3 regions of the Rhizobium sp. IY2 genome follow, and region 1 is predicted to be linked to each of the others. Evidence: riboswitches for the same ligand, from Rfam matches in the RefSeq annotation. Region 1 holds a riboswitch; each other region holds the start of a gene.
The links. Region 1 has a riboswitch for thiamine pyrophosphate ahead of ACMUVN_RS17715 (YkoF family thiamine/hydroxymethylpyrimidine-binding protein). Riboswitches for the same ligand answer to the same signal wherever they lie in the genome.
Positions count from the first base shown of each region.

Region 2: linked by a shared signal. The riboswitch ahead of thiM (hydroxyethylthiazole kinase) and the one ahead of ACMUVN_RS17715 (YkoF family thiamine/hydroxymethylpyrimidine-binding protein) in region 1 are both predicted to bind thiamine pyrophosphate.
Region 3: linked by a shared signal. The riboswitch ahead of thiC (phosphomethylpyrimidine synthase ThiC) and the one ahead of ACMUVN_RS17715 (YkoF family thiamine/hydroxymethylpyrimidine-binding protein) in region 1 are both predicted to bind thiamine pyrophosphate.

Region 1 is NZ_JBLKNU010000004.1:400,251-407,594, reverse strand. Features, by position in the region: gene ACMUVN_RS17745 (formate dehydrogenase subunit gamma) at 1-50, opposite strand, end outside; gene ACMUVN_RS17740 (LysR family transcriptional regulator) at 185-1,078, opposite strand; gene ACMUVN_RS17735 (ArsR/SmtB family transcription factor) at 1,149-1,490, opposite strand; gene ACMUVN_RS17730 (SDR family NAD(P)-dependent oxidoreductase) at 1,593-2,417, opposite strand; gene soxR (redox-sensitive transcriptional activator SoxR) at 2,498-2,962, opposite strand; gene ACMUVN_RS17720 (NADPH-dependent FMN reductase) at 3,046-3,621, shown strand; TPP riboswitch at 3,810-3,923, shown strand; gene ACMUVN_RS17715 (YkoF family thiamine/hydroxymethylpyrimidine-binding protein) at 3,914-4,546, shown strand; gene ACMUVN_RS17710 (ABC transporter permease) at 4,637-5,443, shown strand; gene ACMUVN_RS17705 (ABC transporter ATP-binding protein) at 5,440-6,240, shown strand; gene ACMUVN_RS17700 (ABC transporter substrate-binding protein) at 6,321-7,331, shown strand.
Region 2 is NZ_JBLKNU010000002.1:698,311-705,654, forward strand. Features, by position in the region: gene ACMUVN_RS11950 (ABC transporter permease) at 1-132, opposite strand, end outside; gene ACMUVN_RS11955 (ABC transporter substrate-binding protein) at 191-1,837, opposite strand; gene ACMUVN_RS11960 (glycoside hydrolase family 3 N-terminal domain-containing protein) at 1,881-2,903, opposite strand; gene ACMUVN_RS11965 (GNAT family N-acetyltransferase) at 2,928-3,407, opposite strand; gene thiD (bifunctional hydroxymethylpyrimidine kinase/phosphomethylpyrimidine kinase) at 3,625-4,434, opposite strand; gene thiE (thiamine phosphate synthase) at 4,431-5,066, opposite strand; gene thiM (hydroxyethylthiazole kinase) at 5,063-5,866, opposite strand; TPP riboswitch at 5,917-6,013, opposite strand; gene ACMUVN_RS11985 (hypothetical protein) at 6,086-6,463, shown strand; gene ACMUVN_RS11990 (invasion associated locus B family protein) at 6,719-7,344, shown strand, end outside.
Region 3 is NZ_JBLKNU010000002.1:428,250-435,593, reverse strand. Features, by position in the region: partial or broken gene dinB (DNA polymerase IV) at 1-677, shown strand, start outside; gene ACMUVN_RS10750 (thiamine phosphate synthase) at 825-1,430, opposite strand; gene ACMUVN_RS10745 (thiazole synthase) at 1,427-2,200, opposite strand; gene thiS (sulfur carrier protein ThiS) at 2,204-2,401, opposite strand; gene thiO (glycine oxidase ThiO) at 2,406-3,383, opposite strand; gene thiC (phosphomethylpyrimidine synthase ThiC) at 3,383-5,206, opposite strand; TPP riboswitch at 5,299-5,430, opposite strand; partial or broken gene ACMUVN_RS10725 (LysR family transcriptional regulator) at 5,596-5,802, opposite strand; gene ACMUVN_RS10720 (aconitase X) at 5,877-7,344, opposite strand, start outside.

The sequences.
Region 1 (7,344 bases):
ATGGCACGTGTGCGCGCTGCAATATCGCCTTCGGCGATATGAATGGTCATAAGGCAGCCCTCCCGGCGGCTCGCTCGTTGCGGAATGGCGGGCTCCCCCGGCCGAGTGCCATTCCGCAAGCAGCATCTCAGGGAAGCAGCCGGCGATCAATAAAGCTATCACGTTGCACGATAGTTTTTTTCTATCAGAGTTCCTCGTCTTGTACGAGCACTCTCGCCTCGTGCAGCAGGGCCGAGACAAGCGGCGTGAAAGGCTCGCGATAAGGGGCAACGAGGCCGACCAGATGATGCGCCTCCGGCTCGACGATCGGAATCATGCGGATTTCCACTGGAAATCCAAAGGATTTGGCGACGTTGCGCGGCATGATGCTGGCCCAGCGTCCGGTCCTGACATGCGAGAACAGCACGATCATCGAGTTGGATTCGAGTGTCGGATGCACGGTGGCGCCGGCTTCCGTCAAGTGTCGGTTGATGATGCGGCGGTTTTGCATATCAGCAGTCAATAGACAAAGCCGAAGATCGCCGACCTCTCGCCAGGTCACGTTGTCGCGATCCGACAGTGGGCTGCCGGCTGCCGTGATCAGATGATAACGCTCGGCATAAAGGGGAACGGTCGTGACGCGGCCGAGCGGCTCGTTTTCGAGATAGGTGATGCCGGCATCGATTTCGAGATTCTCGAGCATGCTCAGCACCTGCAGCGAATTGCGCGAGACGATCGAGAAGGTCACGCCGGGATGCCGTTCCTGGAAGGGCGTGGTGATGCGCGAAAGCATGGCGAGCGCGGTCGGAATGGCGGCAAGACGAATATGGCCGGAAAGGCCGCGGCGTGCGGCACGCATCTCCTCGCGCATGGTGCGGGCGTCGCCGACGATGCGCCGGGCCCATTCGAGCACGCGCTGCCCCTCCGGCGTCAGCCCCTGGAACCTTGAACCGCGCTGTACCAGCATGACGCCGAGTTGATCCTCGAGCTGCCGGATGGCCGCCGAAAGCGTTGGCTGCGAGATGCCGCACTCCTCCGCGGCGCGGCCGAAATGCTTTTCATTGGCAAGCGCGATGAAAAATTCCAGCTTGTCGATCATCCGGCCTCCCGCGCCATTTCGCGTCCGGGCCTATCTTCGACATAGCAGCCGTGCTCCGCAAGGGCGGTCGCTAACAGTTTTCTGCAATCGGAAAAAGCTCGAACAGCGATTCGAGGAAGGCGAGCACGCTGACATTGCCGATGCTGTAATAGACCAGCCTGCCCTGACGGCGCGTATTGACCAGGCCTTCGAGCCTCAAGCGCGCCAGCTGCTGCGAGACCATTGCCTGCTGTATGCCCAGAATATGTTCGATTTCACTGACCGTCCGCTCCTCATTCGCCAATATACAGAGGATGAGAAGTCGGGTCTGGTGCGCCAGCGCTTTCAGCAGGTCGCTCGCTTCATGGGCTTTTGCAGCGAGTGTGTGCAATTCCTGGCCGGTCATCCCCGGCTTGGGTTTGGGCAACGGCATGCGGTATCTCGGAAGGGAGGCGATGAGGTAGATCAGTACAATAGCATATTCGCACAAGCGAATTGGCCAAAATGACGAAATGCCAAAAAAGGTCCAAGCAAATCAGCAGATAAGCTGACCGCCATTGATCTCGATCACCTGGCCGGTAATGTAGCCCGAGAGGGAGGGAGCCGCCAGGAACAGATAGGCGGGAGCACAATCCTCCGCCGTGCCGAGCCTTTGCAGGGGGATGGATTTTCTTGTCTGCTCCAGCTTTTCGCGGGAGGAATAGCGCTCATGGAAATCCGTCTCGATCGTTCCCGGTGACACGCAATTGACCCGGATTCCATCCGGTGCGAGCTCACGGGCAAGCGCCTTGGAATAGGTCGCAACGAAGGCTTTCGAGGCCGAATAGATCGAGGAACCGGGGCTGCCGCCGGTCAGCGCCGAAATCGAAACCGTGTTGACGACAGCGGCGCCTTCAGCCGCCTTTAATGCCGGCAACAGTGCACGTGTCAGCGCCACCACCGATGTCTGGTTGAGCCGCACGATCGCCTCATATTCTGCGTCGGTGAGCGTGGCCGCGGGAAACCGGCCAAGCATGGTGCCGGCATTGTTCACCAGCACATGCACCCTGTCGAAGAAGGCGAGAACGTCTTCGGCAAATTGCGCCGCCCCACCGGCCGCCGAGAAATCGGCGTGCAGCAGCAGCGCCCGTCTTTCGGATTCAGCCGTCAGCAGGAAATCCGGCAGCTCGCGTCCCGGCTTGCGCCCGGTATGGACGATCACTTTTGCGCCGCAGTCCAGGAACTGCCGGGCCACTTCGAGGCCGATGCCGCGGCCGGCGCCGGTCACGACGACATTGCGATTTTCGAACAGTCTGGGATGAAACACGAAGCCGTCCTCCTCGCGGACAGTGCCGCCGGTTGCGTCACTCGCCCTTAACATATGAGCGCGCCGACCGAAAGAAAGGCAGGTACCGATCTTTCCCGGGAGACACAGCCAAGTCCCCCCTCTGGGGAAGGGCTCTAGCTCTCTGTCTCCAGAAGCCGCGCACCCGACCCCTCTTTGCCGAGCCGATCGCAGGGATTGCGCAACGGACAGCTTTCGATCGACAGGCAGCCGCAGCCGATGCAGCCGGTCAGACGGTCGCGCAGCAGGCTCAGCCGCCTGATTCGCGCGTCGAGATCATCCTTCCAGCGCGCCGACAGTACCTGCCAGTCGGCGACGGTGGGCGTGCGTCCCTGCGGCAGCGACTCGAACGCCGCCTGGATTTCCGAAAGCGGAATGCCGACACGCTGCGCCACCTTGATGATGCCAAGCCGGCGCAGCACGTCACGACCGTATCGCCGCTGGTTGCCGCGGGACCGGATGCTCGAGATCAGCCCCTTGGTCTCGTAGAAATGCAGCGCCGAGACGGCAAGGCCGCTGCGCTCCGCCACTTCGCCAACCGTCAGAAGTCTGCCGAGCGGCGTTGCAGGAATCGTATCCATCGGCTCTTGACCTCAATATTAGTTGAGGTTTTATAACCCGTGCTTCGATAATCGTAAAGTCCAATCGCGACAAGGAGCAACGCATGAAAACACCCACCAGGCTGGCGGTCATCTATGGCAGCACGAGAGAGGGCCGCATCTGCGACCGGGTGGTCAAATGGCTGACGCAGGAGCTCGTCCGCTTCCCGCAATTTGATATCGACATCATCGACCCGCTCGATTTCGCGCTGCCGGTAAGCCGTGACATGGCACACCCCGAAATCGACAGGCTCGCCGGGCGGCTTGGTATGGCCGACGCCTTCATCATCGTCACCCCGGAATACAATCACAGCTTCACGGCCTCGCTGAAGTCGATCATCGATTTCTTCTTCGAGCCCTGGCAGGGCAAACCTGTCGCCTTCGTTTCCTATGGCGGCATATCGGGCGGCCTGCGCGCCGTCGAACAGCTGCGCCTCGTCTTTGCCGAACTCCACGCGGTCACGATCCGCGATTCGGTGAGCTTTACAGCACCTTGGAACCGCTTCGACACCGAGGGACGGCTCGACAATCCCACCGACGCGATGCGTCTGCTCGACCGGATGATGGCAAGGCTGGAATGGTGGACACGGGCGCTCGTCACTGCCCGCAGCGATTGCCCCTATGCCGACATCGCCGCCTGAGGCAGCAAGCTCCGGTTCCGTTCCCGGCAGGTACGGAACCTCGAGGGACACCCGGGCAGGACCTCCGTCCGGGTGTTCTCAACAGTAAGGCATATCAGGCGATACCGGGCATGGCAGGCTCATCCCGACCGCATGGACGGGTTCGCAACTTTGCAGTTGCGGGGAGAAAACCCCGGTGATAGTTTCCGCGCCATTAACGGGGGAGCTCTGTATTGCCGGGGCTGAGATGTGAGGTGCAAGCCTCTGGACCCTTCAAAGCTGATCTGGGTAATGCCAGCGGAGCGAGGTTCAGATGTTTTCAGGCGCACAAGTGTCACTCTATCCGATGTCCGGCGATTTCGTCGGCATCATTCTCGATGCCGTCAAGGCGCTCGATCCCTATCGCGACCGGCTGCGCATCGAGACCGATGACATCTCTACGCTGCTGGTCGGCCCGCCTGACATTCTTTTCGCCGCCATGCACGATCTTTTCGTCACCGCCGCAAAGACCGGCGAACATTGCGTGCTGTCCGCCGCCGTGTCACGCGGCTGCCCCGGTGAGCCCGACGAGGCCATCTGCGGCGTCAACCCCTCCTCCGGCCAGGCAGAGCCGCTTGCTGACCGTATAGCGGCCGCCCTTGCCGCCGTTGAAATCACCGCCGAGACCGGACAGCCGACCGCTGCCCAATTCTCGCTCTACGTCATGGGAACCGGCACCCATATGGACGAGATCTATGGCTGCATCGACTTTCTCAAACGCTCCGGCACTTTCGACCGCGCCAAGAATTTCTGCACCAGGCTTTCTGGCGATGCCGGCGCCGTCTTCGCAACCATTCGTGAGGCCTTCTATCGCTTCGGCGACCCCGAGGGGCATGTGACCCTCGATATCACGGTGTCAGCCAATACAGCGCCGCGCGTCTTTTCAGACGCGCAAAGGACGCTGTAACACTTTAAATTGCTGCATAATTTTATCCTTAAATCGATTCCGATTTAAGGAATTATGCAGTGCCCGACGAAAGCCTGAAATCGAACGCCGATGACACCGCTACCACCACTGGGTTCGCGCCTTACCGCGCTCCGCGCCGCTGTCTACCGGGGCATACCTGCCCTGCTCGCCGGCTGCGCCTTTTTGGCGGCATGGGAACTCTATGTCGATCTTTCCGGGATCAAGCCCTCCATCCTGCCGGCGCCGTCGCGCATCGTCATCCAGGGCTGGCTGAACCGCGAGGCGCTGATATCAAACACCTGGCCGACGCTCGGCGCGACGCTTGGAGGTTTCGCGCTGTCGCTTGCTTTCGCCTTCGCAGCCTCCATCCTCATGGATTTCGTGCCCTTCATGCGCCGGGCATTGCTGCCGATCTTCATCGCCAGCCAGACCCTGCCGCTGGTGGCGATCGCGCCCCTCGTCGTCCTCTGGTTCGGCTTCGGCCTGCTGCCGAAAGTGTTGCTGGTGGCGCTCGTCACCTTCTTTCCGCTGCTCGTCGCCCTGCTGCAGGGCTATGAATCGACCGACCGCGACATCGCCGAATTGCTGAATTCGATGAAGGCGAGTCGCTGGCGGATTTTCTGCCTGGCCCGGCTTCCCTCCTCGCTGCCCTATTTCTTCGCCGGCCTCAGAATCTCGATCACCTATGCCGTCGTTGGCGCGATTTTTGCCGAATATGCCGGCGCCGCCCGCGGCCTCGGCATCTATATCCTCAACGCCAAGAACAATTTCCGTCCCGATCTCGTGCTCGCCGCCGTCGTCGTCAGCGCCGTGCTCACGCTCGGCCTCTTCGGGCTGACGCTGTTGATCCAGCGCCTCGTCATGCCCTGGCAGCCAACCGGGGAGCGGCGCCGATGAGCGATACAATGGTTGAACTCGGTAGTATCTCGAAGTCCTTCGACGGCATGAAGGTGCTGGGCGACATTTCGCTCACCGTCGCAGACGGCGAGTTCGTTTCGATCGTCGGACCGTCCGGCTCCGGAAAATCGACGGTGCTGCGGCTGCTGACACAGGCGCTTCGACCCGATTCCGGCACCATGCTTTTCAACGGCGTGCCGCTGGAACAGGCACCGCATTCCTTCGCCTTCATGCCGCAGCGCGATGCGCTGATGCCCTGGCGCCGGATCATCGACAATGCGGCACTCGGCCTCGAGGTGAAAGGCATGAGCCGCCGCGCGGCCCGCGCCGCCGTCGCGCCTTTGTTCGAGAGCTTCGGCCTTTCCGGCTTCGAACACCACTATCCTTCCGAACTATCCGGCGGCATGCGCCAGCGCGCCGCACTGCTGCGCACCGTCGTCCAGACGCAGGACATGCTGCTGCTCGACGAGCCCTTCGGCGCGCTCGACGCGCTGACGCGCACGCAGATCCAGGAATGGCTGCAGGGCATGTGGACCGAGCACCGCTGGACGGCGCTGCTGATCACCCATGACGTTCGCGAGGCCGTGTTCCTCTCCGACCGGATCTACGTGCTTTCGGCCCGTCCGGCGCGTATCATCCGCGAATTCCGCGTTCCCCTGCCCCGTCCGAGAAGCATCGCCGACCTCGGCTCGCCGGCGGCCCAGGCGATCGAAACCGAAATCCTGCAAACCCTGCTTCATCCGCAAGAACAGGATGATTTTAGGCCGGTCGGCCCAAAATCTGAATCGCTGTTCTAATTTATAGAGTTAGAGCATGATGTCGTCCGAAACCGCCGACACTTTTCGGCATCATGCTCTAGAGACCTGAGGAGGTCACCATGCTGCTTCTCACCCGCCGCCAGACGATTTTCACCGCCATCGCGGCAAGCCTTGCCGGCCGCACCGCCTTCGCCCAATCGGCGCCCGCAAAGGTTCGCATCGCGCTCGACTGGACGCCCAACACCAACCATATCGGCATCTATGTCGCCAAGGCGAAGGGCTTCTACGCCGATGCCGGACTCGATGTCGAGATCCTTCCCTTCACCGATACCAGCGCCGGAACACTGGTGTCGAACGGCGTTGCCGATTTCGGCATCAGCAGTGAGATCGAGACCCTCACGCAGCGCGCCGGCGGCGGTGACGTGAAGATGGTCTACGGCGTCGTCCAGACAGAAACCGCACGCCTGATCTTCAAGGGCGGACGCGACGACATCAAGAGCCCGAAAGACCTCGACGGCAAGACCTATGGCGGCTTTGGCGGCACCTGGGAGAGCGCGCTGATCTCCGCAATGATCCGCAATGACGGCGGCAAGGGCGACGTCAAGACCGTCACCCTCGGCACCTCCGCTTACGAGGCGCTGGACAATGGCTCGATCGATTTCACGCTGGAGATCTACACCTGGGAAGGCATAGCCGCCGAACTGGAGAACCGGAAGATCGGCCGCTTCCACTATTCCGATTATGGCATTCCCGACGAGCAGACGACGGTCATCGTCTCCAGCGACGCCTATCTCTCGGCAAACCGGGAACACGCCCGCGCCTTCATCCAGGCCACGCGCCAGGGTTATGCCTATTCCGTCGACCATCCCGACGAAGCCTGCGATCTGCTGATCTCTGGAAGCAATGGCGCACTGATGAATACGGAACTGGTAAAGGCGTCTCAGAAGGCATTGATCGAGGGGCACTTCCTGAAATCCGAGGCCGGCGTGATCGGTAAGCTCGATCCGGCAAAGGCCGAAGCCCTCGGCGGCTTCCTGCTCGAGAATGGGATTCTGGTCGACGCCAATGGCGCCGCACTCAAGGAGAAGCCGGACTTTTCCACCTATTATACCAACGAACTTCTCGACTGAGCCCAACGCCTGC
Region 2 (7,344 bases), on a different contig from region 1:
TTCGGTGCCGGCGCTGGAGAACATGATCTGCACGGGATCGCCCGGCATCAGCCGGGGCAGGAAGAAATTGATCGTCGCTGCCGCGATGAAGGCTGCCATGTAGAAGACGAGGCGGCGAAGCAGGAAAGCCATGGGAACTCCGTCGTCGCGGAAGCGGCGTTTTCTACGCCGCTTCCGGAGATCATGATGCTTACTTGACCGGCTCGAGAGCGAGCAGGTTCAAGAGGCGTGCCGGATTGGTCCGCGAGATCGACGGATTGACGAAGGGGTTTTCCTTGGTCGACCACCCGGTGAAGCGCTTGGTGTTGTACTGATACCAGTTCGGATTGTTGAACAGCGGAATCATCGGCATGTTTTCGGCGACGATGCGCTGCGCCTTGTTCATCGCTTCCTTCTGCTTGGCAAGGTCGGCGGTCTGGGTGAACTCGGTGACGAGTTTCTCGACCTCCGGGTTGAACCAGCGCTGCGCGGTGAAGCGGGTCTTGCCCTTGTCCGAAGCGCTGAAGGCACGCTTGTAAGGATAGTAGGGCGAGGCCGATGCCGGCAGGCTGTTGATCGCCGCATCGAAGGTGCCGTTGATGAGGTTGCCGGTCCAGACGGCTTCCTCAGGCGTTTCGATCTTGGCGTCGATGCCGACTGCCTGCATGCCCTCGACGGCGAGGTTGACGGTGTCGATCCAGTCGGTCCAGGCGCTGGGGACGATGATCGAGAAGGAAATCTTCGTGCCGTCGGGATTGTCGCGGAAGCCGTCGCCGTCCTTATCCTTGTAGCCCGCCTCGTCGAGCAGGGCCTTGGCGGCATCGGCATCATAGGTTGCGAACTTGCCGAAGTCGGCCTTGACGGACGGGTCCGCCCAGCTCTTGTAAAGCTCGCCCATCAGTCCAGGATCTTCGTTCAGCGTCGGATAGCCGTAGCCGGCGACGTCGATCATCGTCTTGCGGTCGAGCGCCATGCTGACAGCCCGGCGGAACTTCAGATCGTTGAAGGCCTTCTTGTTGTTCTCGTTCGCCGTTTCCAAGTTGAAGAGGAAGGCGACCATGCTGCTCGGCGAATACCAATAGTGGAAATGCGCCGGATCCTTGGAGACATAGACATTGTCGATATCGGGAATGAAGGAGACACCCCAGTCAAGCGTGCCGTCGGCTGTCGCGGTCAGCATCTGGTTGTTGTCGGCAAGCTGCGGGAAGCGCATGCAATCGACCTTCAGGTGCTCGTTGTCCCAGTAGTTTGGGTTGCGGCACTGGTCGTAGGTCTGGCCGGTAAAGCGCGGCACTTCCGTCAGCGGGCCACTGCCGACCGGGGTTTCGTTGGCGAAGGTGACGGGATCGGCGACATCCTTCCAGACATGTTCCGGGACGATCGGCAATTGCGAGATCTGCTCGGCGGCGAGCGAGCTCGGATTGGCGAGCGTGAAGCGCACCGTCTGGGCGTCGACCGCCTGCACATCGGTGATGAAGGTCCAGATGCTGACGAAGTCGAGCGCCGGGAACTTCTTCAGGTAATCATAGGTGAACTTGACGTCGGCTGCGGTCAGCGGCTTACCGTCAGACCATTTCAGGTTCGGGCGCAGCTTGAACTCGATGCTCTTCAGATCGTCGGAGAGCTTGAAACTTTCGGCCAGGCGATAGACCGGCTTGTTGCTGTCGAAGCGGTTGAAAATAACCAGCGGCTCGTAGATGAAGTCGAGCGTCGACTGGCGCGATGAGGTCTGGTTGAATGGGTTGAAGTTGCGAACCCAGGTCGTCGCCGGTTCGATATTCGCCGTCAGAATCGTCTGCGCCATGGCCGATCCCGAAAGCAGCGTCAGCGCGGCGGCGGCAAGAAGATATTTTTTCATGTTTTATTCCCCTTTTCTTATGCGGTGAGAGTTGACGGGCCGGTCAGGAGACCAGCGCGCTGGCAAACATGTCTTCGACTTCTGCGTGGGCGGCGCGGACATCGACTTTGAGATTGCCGAGGCGCGCCTTGCCGGCGACGATCCGCTTGAGGGCGGCTTCCGTCAGCGGACGGGCGGCCTTGGCGGCAGCTTCGCTTTCCGGAATGTCGCCGTGGCTGTGGAGCGCGATGTCGAAGCCTGCGTCGAGCACCTGTTTGACGCGTTCCGGCAAGGTACCGGAGAGCGACTCCATGAAGATGCAGTCTGATATCAGCACGCCCTCATAGCCCATGTCCTTGCGGATCACGTCGTGCATGATGGGCGAGACGGACGCCGGCAGCTCCGCGTCATAGGCCGAGTAGACGACATGGGCGACCATCGCCCAAGGCGTATCCTTCAGCGCGACGAAGGGTTTGAAATCGGTCGCGGTGAGCGTCTCGCGGCTGGCGTCGACCACCGGCCGCTCCTTGTGGGAGTCGAGCGTCGCACGGCCATGGCCGGGAATGTGCTTGATGACGGGGATATTGCCGGTCTCGAGCAGGCCATCGACCACCTCGCGGCCGAGGGCCGCGATGAAATCGGGATCAGGGCCGAAGGAGCGGGCGCCGATGACCGCGCTCGTCGTCTCGAAGACGAGGTCGAGAACGGGCGAGCAGCCGCTGGAAAGGCCGAGTTCCGTCATCATCGCGCCCATGGCCTGGGAGGAAAGGCGCAGTGCTTTTTTGCCGAGATCGAAATCGCGGCGCGCAAGTTCGGCAAACTGGCCGAAGCTGCGAAAGAGCGGCCAGGGGCCGGCATCGAGATGCTGAACGCGGCCGCCTTCCTGGTCGGTGAAGACAGGTGCGTCGTCGCGGCCGACGGCTTCGCGGAAGCGGGCGATCAGCCGCTTGGTCTGCTCCGGCTCGCGCTGATTGCGCCGGCCGACGAACAGGCCGAGCGGATTGGCGTCGCGAAAAAGGGCGAATTCATCATCCGAAATCGTGGGAGTGGGAAGGCCGACGAAAAGGGCGAGCGGGGTCGAGGACAATTCTGTAGCTCCGGGATCAGATGGTCATTTCGGCGTGCTTCTCAGCATGCCTTCGTAGATGCCCTTGTCGGGGGCGGGGATGATGGTTGCGCCTGCGGTCTTGGCGTAGAAATCGACTGGCCCGGCATCGCCGATGAAGGCATAGGCGTGGCCGAGCGTCTTCATCGTCTGCAGGCAGGCGGAGAAGAGGGCGAGCCCGATACCTTTGCCGCGCGCTTCCGGGTCGACGCCGGTCGGGCCGAAGAAGCCGCGCGCCGTCGTGTCATAGCAGGCAAAGCCGAGCAGCTTGCCGCCGTCGACGGCGATCAGGCAGGCAACCGGCTGGCGGGAGAAGGCGACGGCGACTTCGCTCGCCCAGTTCTCGCTGAACCGTTCGCGAACCCAGCTGATGATAAGATGCAGTTCCGGGGGGAGGGCCGGACGGATGGAGATGCCGACATCATCGGCTTTCCGTTTCAGGTCGGCGAGCTCAGCGGAATACAAGCTCACAAGCAGGTCTGGCACCTGTCACTCCTCCAGTTATTCCTTTATTGCGGAATGTATCCCCTTTTAGTGTTATAGATTTGGCCATCTGACCGGGCTTGTCAACAAGGTTTTTCAGAAGGTCAAAGGGACTGCCCGCACTGCAACTGCGGTTTCAACGCAAAGTAGCTGCGGAACGAAAAAACGGCCCGGGAGGGCCGGGCCGTTTCGATTGGCTGCATCTATGCCGAGCGAGCGCTTATTCGCCGTCTTTCCACAGCGCATGAAAATGCTGCACCGGACCGTGGCCGGAGCCGACGGTGAGGCTTCCGGCTGCCGCGACCGCGCCGGCGAGATATTGCTTTGCGATGGCGACCGCCTCCCGCGCCGAGGCGCCCTTGGCAAGTTCGGCGGCCAGCGCGCTGGAGAGCGTGCAGCCGGTGCCGTGCGTGTTCTTGGTCGGCACGCGCATGGCTTCGAACCAGTGCAGGCCAGCGGCGGTGGCAAGGACGTCAGGACTTTCGTCGCTATCGAGATGGCCGCCCTTGACCAGCACTGCGGCCGGGCCAAACGCCCGCAGATGTTCGGCCTGCGCCGCCATCTCGGCTCGGTTTGTCGCCACCGGCTGGTGCAGCAGTGCGGCCGCTTCCGGCAAGTTCGGGGTCAGGAGTGTCGCAAGCGGCAGCAGCCGGCGGGTCAGCACGTCGACCGCCTCAGGCGCGAGCAAGGCGGCGCCACCCTTGGCGATCATCACCGGGTCGATGACGATCGGAATGTCGCGGTGGTCAGTCAGTGCACCGGCAACGGCATCGGCGATGCCGGCATTGGCGATCATGCCGATCTTGACGGCATCGACGCGCACATCGGCAAAGACGGCATTGATCTGGTCGGCGACGAATTGCGGCGGCACCAGATGCACGCCGCTGACGCCTTGGGTGTTCTGCGCCGTCAGCGCGGTCAGCACCGCCATGCCGTAGACGCCGCGGGCGGAAAAGGCCTTGAGATCGGCCTGGATGCCGGCGCCGCCCGAGGGATCGGAGCCGGCGATGGAGAGAACGTTGCGGATCATGCGCGGGCCTTTCGAATTTCTGCGGCGATGCGGCGCGTGGCCGCTTCGGGATCCGGCGTACCGCAGATGGCGGAGACGACGGCAAGGCCCTTGGCGCCCGCAGCAAATACTTGGGCGACATGATCCGCCTTGAGGCCGCCGATCGCAACCGACGGCACCGGCGAGGCCTTTACCAGCGTGGCAAGACCGTCAAAACCGATCGGCTGCTTGTGATCGGCCTTGGTCGGCGTCGCAAACACCGGCCCGACGCCGGTATAATCGACCAGATCCGGATCGACGGCGGCGGCAAGCGCCGCGGTCTCGACCGAGAGGCCAAGGATCATGGCAGGGCCGATCATCGTCCGCGCCGTGCGCGCGTCCATATCCTCCTGGCCGATATGCAGACCGTCGGCGCCGATGGCGATTGCCGCCTCGACATCGTCGTTGACGACGAGCAGGGCGCCGGTCCCGACAAGCGCCTGTTTCAAGGCGCGACCGGTCTCGATCATCCCGGCGGTGCCGGCATGTTTGTCACGCAGTTGCACCATCGTCGCGCCGCCGGCAACGGCAAGGCGCGCCGTTTCCACCATGCCGATCCCCGCGCAGAGATCGGGGTCGAGGACGAGATAGAGCGAAAGGTCGAAAGCCTTCATGCCGCCGATATCCTCGCCCTGGCGTCAAGCGTTTCGGCGTCGAGCGCTGCCAGCGCATCGAGGAAGCGCCAGGAGAAGGAGCCGGGGCCGGCGGCGCCGAGTGTCGCGTCTTCGCCGGCGATGGCGAAGGTCGAAAGGGCGGCGACCGTGGCGCCGAAAATGTCCTCGGGCGCCGTTGCCGCAAAGGCGCCGACGAGGCAGGTGAGCGAGCAGCCGAGCGCGGTGACTTGCGGCATCAAGGCCGATCCGCCTTCGATGCGCACGGCCCGCTCGCCGTCGGTGACGAAATCCACGGCGCCGGTCACGGCGACGACCGCCCGCTGACGCTCGGCGAGCCATCGCCCCGAACCTTCCGCCTGCTCGACCGGGTCGCGGCTGTCGACGCCCTGGCCGCGGCTCTCTCCACCGGCCAGCGCGATGATTTCGGAAGCGTTGCCGCGGATGATGGTCGGATGCAGCGCCAGGAGATCGGCGACGGCGTTGCGGCGGAAGGCCGTTGCATAATGGGCGACCGGGTCGAGCACCCAGGGCTTGCCGGCCGAGGCCGCCGTCTTCGCCGCCGCCTGCATGCCGTCGATCCATTGCGTCGACAGCGTGCCGATATTGATGGTCAGCGCACTGGCGATCCCGGCGAATTCGCCGGCTTCTTCCGCGGCATGCACCATGGCGGGCGAGGCGCCCGCGGCAAGCAGAACATTTGCGGCGATGTTCATGGCGACGTAATTGGTGATGCACTGAACGAGCGGCGGCTTCTCGCGCATCGCCTTCAGCATCGCTCCGGGTGTGGTCTTGGTCTGCATATGGCCCCTTTCAGGCGGGGGCGGCCACGGGGCGGTTCGTGCGGGCGATGCCGCGACCCCGAGCGACTCCCTCCGCCGGCATTATCCGGTTCAGGTTCGAAGGGTGCTTCTCAGCCCGTCTGTCGACGAACGCCCCTGTCTCTCATCGCGTTTCTTTTCGCAGAGAACGGGGCTGATGTCACCTCGAAAATGACAATCATGCGACCGACGCGGCGCGCGATGGCTATGGATGATTTATGGGTCGGGATCGCCTTTCATGAAGGACGAGAGATCGCCGCCGATTCGGGTCTTGACCAGGTTTTCCCGAAAGTCGTCTGCCGGTTCTCTTCCGGGTTGGCCGAGTCCTTGCCTTTTCGCCATGCGGCTATCCTCTCCTTTTTCAAAAGGAATAACCGCAGCAACCGTGGGTGCAATCAATTTCTAAAATACATCTTCGTCTTTGTGAGGGGTTGGCTGCCAGCATTGGTGAGGGTGCTGATGCGGGAAAGCAGTCTTTTCTTTGAAAGAATGAAGTTCATCTTCCCAAGACTTTTCTGCATTTGGAATAGCGCGAAGTTATTCATCCTATCCGTTCATCGATGGAATTTTTCAATGTAGCCGAGCACGAGAACAGCTTCGCGTAAGTTGCGTGTCGTCTCATCGCCTCGCCATTCAGTTTTATTCCGGCTGTCGAGATTTGGTGGCGATTTCGTTGCGGTAAGCCTCTCCCAGGGCGTGGAATCAAACTCCCAGAACGCGAAGTAAATATCTAACGGAAACTTTACCGTGCTGACACGCTTAGGTTGACCAAACGATGGATTGTAGCGATATGACTTTACACGCCAATAAAATCTTCCTGAAGTTGTATTTTCAATGAGAAAATTTTTGAAAGCCGATATGAAGTGGGGCCTCCAGACAGTCGCCTCCGTTCTGATATTCATCGCTTGGGCGAATCCTTCTTTTTCGCAATCTGCTGTTCCTGCCGATCAGGGAGCGGGGCAGGTGCAGGCGCCGCCGATAAAATCCCAGAAATTCGACGACTGGTATTATCGCTGCTCGGGTTCTGAAGGCACCGAGGCCTGCGAAGTCGCCCAGATCGCGCAAGTCGCCAAAGATGGCGAGAACGTCAATGTCCTGACGCTGGCGATCGCAGCTGCGCCGGCCGGGTCCCAAGGCAAGGGCGAGAAGGGCGGGGGCGAGAAGGGCAAGGGCGAGAAAGGCAAGCCGGGGCTGACGCTGACCGCTCTGCTGCCGCTCAACGTCTTCCTGCCCTCGGGCCTGTCGATCAAGGCCGACGGCAAGCCCGTTGCGAAACTTGACTACCGCAATTGCAACCAGGCCGGATGCTGGGCGCAGCTGGCGCTGGATACGAAGACGGCGACGGCGCTCAAGAAGGGCTCGACCGCCGAAGGGTTGGTGCGGCTGATGAACGGCCAGGACGTCAATATCCGTTTCTCGCTGAAAGGGCTGCAACCGGCCCTCGACGAACTTCAATCCAT
Region 3 (7,344 bases), on a different contig from region 1:
ATCCGAGCGAGGATCAAGGCGGCGACGGGGCTCAACGCGTCGGCGGGAATTTCTTACAACAAGTTTCTGGCCAAGATGGCAAGCGGCCTCAACAAGCCGAACGGCCAGGCCGTCATCACCCCGAAGAACGGCCCCGCCTTCGTCGAACAGCTTCCCGTCAAGAAATTCCATGGCGTGGGACCGGCAACGGCCGAGAAGATGCATCGGCTCGGGATCGAAACAGGAGCGGACCTGAAGGAGAAAACACTCGACTTCCTCGTCGAACATTTCGGAAAGTCAGGGCCGTATTTTTATGGCATCGCCCGCGGCATTGACAATCGCCAGGTCAAGCCGGACCGGGTGCGGAAGACACTTTCTCTGCCGACATCCATTCTTATGAACCCGCGCGCGACGGGCTTCAGTCGCTGATCGAAAAGGTCTGGGGCTATTGCGAGGCCAATGAAATCGGCGCCAAGACGGTGACGCTCAAGGTCAAGTATGCCGACTTCAGCCAGATCACCCGTAGCAAGACAGTTCCGTCAGCACTGCCAGCAATTGCCGATCTTGAGGAGGTGGTCGATATGCTTCTCGCGCCAATCTTCCCGCCGCGAAAAGGCATACGCCTGCTTGGCGTGTCGCTGTCTTCGCTGGAACGGCGGAGCTCTGAAGCGAAGCCGCAGTTGCGGCTGGCGCTTTAAACGGCCATGATCGTCGACAGGAACACCATCGACAGACAACACCGAAATGGAGGCCGCCTCGAGTTCTATTGCATCAGCAGTTCGTCTTAACGCAGCGCGTCGAGGCTCGATATCGGACTGCCCCAAAGGAAGCGTGGCGGCACCTCCCTAACGCCACGGTGCCGTACGTTCGATCCATTCGCGCGTCCGCGCTTCTGGATCGACGTTCAAGGTAATGTCGGTGACAACGGCCACGGTGTCGGCGCGCGCGTCGAATACGCCCTGTAGCCTGTCGACATTCAACCCGCCGATCGCCACCAGCGGCAACGGCGCGACACGCCTCTTCCAGTCTGTGATCCGTTCCAGACCTTGAGGCGCCCATTTCATCTGCTTGAGAATGGTGGGATAGACCGGACCGAGCGCCACATAGTCGGGCCTCGCAGCCAAAGCCGTTTCGAGCTCTGACTCGTCATGCGTGGAGAGGCCGAATTTCAGGCCAGCGCTGCGAATGGCATCAAGGTCGGCTTCCACAAGATCCTCCTGGCCAAGATGGATGAAATCGCATCCCTCGTCGATTGCCAGTTTCCAGTAGTCGTTGACAACCAGCTGGCAATTCGCCGCCGCGCAAACGGCCTTTGAACGCCGGATTTCCTGGCGCAGGATCTCCTCCGGGCGATCCTTCACCCGCAGTTGCACCAGTTTGACGCCCAGCGGCACGAGACGTTCGATCCATTCGGAACTGTCGACGATGAGATAGAAGGGATCGAGTCTCATGCGAAAACGCCCTTTCCGACAACCGGGGTGGACGGTACCGCCATGTCGCGCGGCTCCAGCATGCCGGAAAGATAAGCGAGCCTTCCGGCCTCGATCGCCTTGCCAAACGCCTCAGCCATGGCAGGCGGATCGCCTGCGACGGCGACCGCCGTGTTGAGCAGCACCGCGTCGTAGCCGAATTCCATCACCGTTGCCGCATGCGACGGTCTCCCGATCCCCGCATCCACGATCAGCGGGATGTCCGGAAAGGCGCTCCGCATGGCGGTGAGCGCGGAAGGGTTGCGCGGACCGGCCGCAGAACCGATCGGCGCGCACCAGGGCATCAAGACCCGGCATCCGACGGAGACCAGCTTTTCACCCACCACCAGATCGTCCGTCGTATAGGGAAATACGCAAAACCCTTCCGCACAAAGAATGCGTGCGGCTTCGACCAGTTCGAATACATCCGGCTGGAGACTGTCGTGATGGCCGATCACCTCGAGCTTGATCCAGTCGGTACCGAATATCTCGCGCGCCATCTTGGCGGTCAGGATCGCTTCGGACGCGCTGTGACATCCCGCGGTATTTGGCAGGACGCGGACCGCGAGCTGGCGGATGAGTTCGAAGAAGGTTCCACCGGTCTTTCCGCCGGCCGTTTCGCGGCGAAGCGAGACCGTGACAATCTCCGCGCCGGACCGGCTGACCGCCTCGGCAAGGACGGCCGGCGACGGATAACGCGCGGTGCCGAGCAGAAGCCGCGAAGACAGTGCAGCATCATAAAGAGAAAGCATGGATCAACCTCCCTGCATCGGGGACAGGATTTCGATACGGTCACCATCGTCGAGCCGGTGATCGGCTCGGTCCTCGCGATGCACGAGATCTCCGTTGACGGCGGTTGCTAGCCAGTCGCCCTCGTATTCCAGAACATGAAGGAGTTCGGCCAGGGTTACCGCCTCGCAGACCTGGGTTTCGCCATTGATTATCAGTTTCATGAGGTTAGCCTTTCAGAAGTGAATGCCGCTGGAGGAGAATATCGGCGGCCCGCACCGCCATGGCGGGCGCCAGCAGGAAGCCATGCCGATGCATGCCGGCGATCGCGAGCCCCTCCTCTGTCTCGATTACTTGCGGAATGTTGTCGGCAAACGCCGGCCGTATGCCAGTCCCGGTCTCGACAACGCGTGCCTCGCCAAACGCCGGATGCAGCGCATAGGCCGCGTTCAGGAATTCCATGAGCGAACGCGCGGTAATCGGTCCGTCATCGTCAGCCTCGATCATCGTCGCCCCGACCATGAAGCGGTGATCGTCGCGGGGCACGATGTAGATAGGATGGCGGGGATGCAGCATCCTGACCGGCCTGGAAAGGGTAATATCCGCAGTTTCCAGATAGAGCATTTCGCCGCGCACGCCGCGCAGGCCGGAAAGTCGCGGTATCGCCGCTGGCCCGGTGCAATCGAGCACGCCGGCAAACCGCCGGTCCTGCGGCTGGCATCCGCCGAAATGGAAGACGACGCCACGCTCGCGGAGCCTGCCGGCTAGTCTGGCCAGTGCGCGGCGTGGATCGAGATGCGCTTCCTGCTCGAAGAAAAGAGCCTTTTCGAAGCGGCCGGCTAGTGCAGGCTCGAGGTCGGCCACACCCTTGCGATCGATCCAGACATGACCGGTCGTGCGCGCCGCAAACCGGACGAGATCGGGAAGGTCGCGCGGCTGCGCCACGACGAGAGTACCGCGGCGGCGAACCTCGCCCGGCACGGCCTCCTCCCACCATCCGGCCGCGCCCAGGCCCAATGTCAGGACAATCTCTTCGGCCGCTTCCCGTTCGCAATAGGGCGCGAGCATTCCTCCAGCAAAGTGCGAGGCGCCAAGTCCCGCCGCGCCGGCCTTTTCGATCACCTCGACCGAAAAGCCCCGCCTGACGAGCTCATGGGCTGCCGCGAGGCCGGCAACGCCGGCCCCTTTGACAAGAAACGTAGACATTATGCGTTACCCGGAAGGTTTTCGATCGGCATGTACAGGTCGCCGCCCTCCCGATATTTCGCCGCCATCGCTTCCAGCCCTTCCTTCTGCGCTTCGGCGCGGATATCGTGCGAAATCCGCATCGAGCAGAATTTCGGACCGCACATGGAGCAGAAATGCGCCACCTTATGCGCCTCCTTCGGCAGCGTTTCGTCGTGGAAGGAACGGGCGGTTTCCGGATCGAGCGAGAGGTTGAACTGGTCCTCCCATCGGAACTCGAAACGGGCGCGCGACAACGCATCGTCGCGCACCCGCGCCGCCGGATGGCCCTTGGCGAGATCGGCGGCATGTGCCGCGATCTTATAGGTGATGACGCCCACCTTGACGTCGTTGCGGTCCGGCAGACCGAGATGTTCCTTGGGCGTCACGTAGCAGAGCATGGCGGTGCCAAACCAGCCGATCATCGCAGCCCCGATGCCGGACGTGATGTGGTCATAGCCCGGCGCGATATCGGTGGTTAGCGGTCCGAGCGTATAAAAAGGCGCCTCGCCGCAGACCGCGAGCTGCTTGTCCATGTTTTCCTTGATCTTGTGCATCGGCACATGGCCGGGACCTTCGATCATCACCTGGCAATCCTTCGCCCAGGCGATTTTCGTTAACGCGCCGAGCGTTTCCAGTTCTGCGAACTGCGCCGCATCGTTGGCATCAGCGATCGAGCCTGGCCGCAGGCCATCACCGAGCGAGAAGGAAACGTCGTAAGCGCGGCAGATGTCGCAGATCTCCTCGAAATGCTCGTAAAGAAAACTCTCCCTGTGGTGGTGCAGACACCACTTGGCCATGATCGAGCCGCCGCGGGAAACGATGCCGGTGACGCGATTGACGGTCAGCGGGATATGGGCGAGCCGCACGCCCGCATGGATGGTGAAGTAATCGACGCCCTGTTCTGCCTGTTCGATCAGCGTATCGCGATAGACCTCCCAGGTGAGGTCCTCGGCAATGCCGTTCACTTTTTCGAGTGCCTGGTAGAGCGGCACGGTGCCGATCGGTACCGGCGAATTGCGGATGATCCATTCGCGGATATTGTGGATGTTGCGGCCGGTCGACAGGTCCATGACCGTGTCGGCACCCCAGCGGATCGCCCAGACCATCTTCTCCACTTCCTCCGCCATGGAGGAGGTGACGGCGGAATTGCCGATATTGGCATTGATCTTCACCAGGAAGTTCCGGCCGATGATCATCGGCTCGCTTTCCGGGTGATTGATGTTGGCAGGAATGATCGCCCGGCCGGCGGCGACCTCCTGGCGGACGAATTCCGGGCTCACATGATCGGGAATATGGGCGCCGAAGCTTTCGCCATCGCGGCTGATGGCGTCCGCCTGTGCCTTGCGGCCGAGATTTTCGCGGATGGCGATGAACTCCATTTCCGGGGTGATGATGCCGGCGCGTGCATAGGCGAGTTGGGTCACGGCATTGTCTCCCCTCGCCCGCAGCGGCTGGCGCTTGGCCGGAAATTCCGGTGTCAGCCGCTCGCCGCTGACAAAGCCGTTATCTTCGGGACGCACATGGCGGCCTTCATAGGCCTCGACATCGCCGCGGGCGAGCACCCAGCCGCGACGGAACTGTGACAGACCCTGCTCGATGCGGATATCGGCGCCCTCGACAGTATAGGGGCCAGAGCAATCGTAAACGACGACAGGCGGCTCGCCCGATGTCGGATGGACGCTGATTTCGCGCATCGGCACGCGGATGTCGGAGTGTATATCTCCGGGGATGTAGACTTTCCTCGATGCCGGCAGCGGGCCGGTGGTGACGGTGGGTGTGAGGTTCGTTGCGGCAATGGTCATGGTTTGAGGCTCCAAGTTGCAATTGGAGACCCAGTCAATCAGCCGGAATGATGGAAAGACGCCGGCATGGAATCCACGCGGGAATCCGAAGCCTTCGAGCGCTTGCACCGTCCCTACGCCAGTATGAACTGGATCAGGTTCAACGGGTCACTGCGCCACAACAGGCAAAGCCATATTGTCCAGCAGTATCTCAGCCCCTTGCCGGGACTCCCCTGGTGAATGTCGCAAAGACTATGTCCTGGGCTGAGTTCGTGTCAACCGTGGACCTCCGTCGTCCGGCTCTTGGGCGTGTTTTGATGTGGAAGCCGGGCAGATGATTGAATGTGGAAGAAGGATAGCGCGGAACTTCCAAATTCTCGCCTTGAACGGGATCGAGCGACCAGCCACCCAATCTGGTCGGCGAAGATCGCGCCATCGGTCGTCAGCGACACTTGGCGCGTGGTCCGCACGAAGAGTTGCACGCCCAGATCTTCTTCCAGGGCCGCAATCACCCGGGTGACGGCTGCGGGCGTCATATCGAGTTCGCGCGCGACCTGCGCGAAGGTCCGCTTCTCCGCGGCCAGCAGGAACGTTCGAAGCAGCTTGTAGTCGTTCATCGATTATTTCACCAACGGCAGCCCGGGCAGCAACCGTCTCGTTACGCAAGTCTGCGCAACTCGTGGTGGCAGTGCTAGGCCTGCCTCAGCCAGGTGGGTGCCGCCTTGCTATATACCCCACTACATGCAGCCGCAACGCATGCGGCAATGCCGCCGAAGTAAAAGCGCCGACCGGTTATCCCCGGCCCGTAATGGGCATATTTGCCCGAGTTCGTCAGTATGGTTTTCGCAAGGGTGGGAATAATCGGATCAGTGATCATGCACCAGCATGTGTCCGTCACGAACTCCACCCCGAAGCGTTCGAGGGCCGCTATCAGCCCGGCTTCGTTGGCCTTATCGTGCGTTGCGCGTCCGCAGGTAACCACCATCGCCACATCCACGTGCTTCTTTCGACCGCTGCACAGGGACGCGAGCCTCTCGATTTCGCTGATCGAGAAATGCGGATTGCCGAGCGAGACGAGATCGACGCGCTCGTCGTCGGCGCTGTTGAGTTCCTCCCAACTCGACGCGAGTTCCTCGAGCCGAAGATCGATCGAAGGGACGCTGATGTCTGAGGGGACAACGGCATCCAGCGTCTTTGCCTCGGGCGTCACCCCCACGATGTGAAACATCGGTGCACTGGAAACGGTCGCAAACGCGGCGCCGAAGGCCTTGAGATCGTCATTGGTTGGGCCGGCCTGATCAAGACCGGAGACGACAGGGATAAGGTTCGATGCCAGCGCACCAATGTGATAACCGAGCAGCGGATAGAAGCTATCGTCGATGTTTTCGATATTAGCGACACTGACGACCAACCCGGCTTTGCGATTGATGTCGATGTGTGGGCCTGCCAGCGGCGCGCGGCCGGTTAGTGCGATGCAAATGTCGAGAAAGTCCGGATATTTCATTGTCCGCGCACCAAGAACGCTGTTGGCGTAGATGACGGCATTCGATTCTGCCCAGGCCACCTGCTCGCCGATCTTGGGAGCCGTCTCGAGCAGATAAGGCGCGCAGGTGAAGGTCGGCCGCGCCCCCATCTCGACATAGACGTCACCCAACTGACTGGCCGGCTCGCCAAGAACGGGATCAATACCTTGCGAGCGCCAGCGTCGATGATCGACCGAAATCGAGTTGAGCGTTGTCGGCACCACAACACACCCGCCCAGGTCCCGCAGTTTTTCGGCAAACAAAAGCGAGCCCGGTCCGGTGTAAATGCAGCCGTCGACGTGGACCTGTGAGACATCCATCAATTGTGTGGCGCCCTGCAGTTTCGCCATTCGCAGGATTATGCGGATCGCCGCTTGTGCAGCCTTGCCGTGAGCACCAGCCAGATAAGCTCTATCCCGCTCCGACAATGCGACTTCACCGAAAAGATGGCCTGAGTCTTTGCTGTGCGACGGAATGGCGTCCATTGCCAGCCCGTCGGTGGAACAGGCAACAACGTTTCCGTCGATTTCGACAAATGCCGAACTCACCACCTTGCGAAAATTCTCGGGCGTGAGCGTTACAACGGGAATAGATTGACCGAATACCTCCTCGGCGATCACGACACCGAGCGTGAGG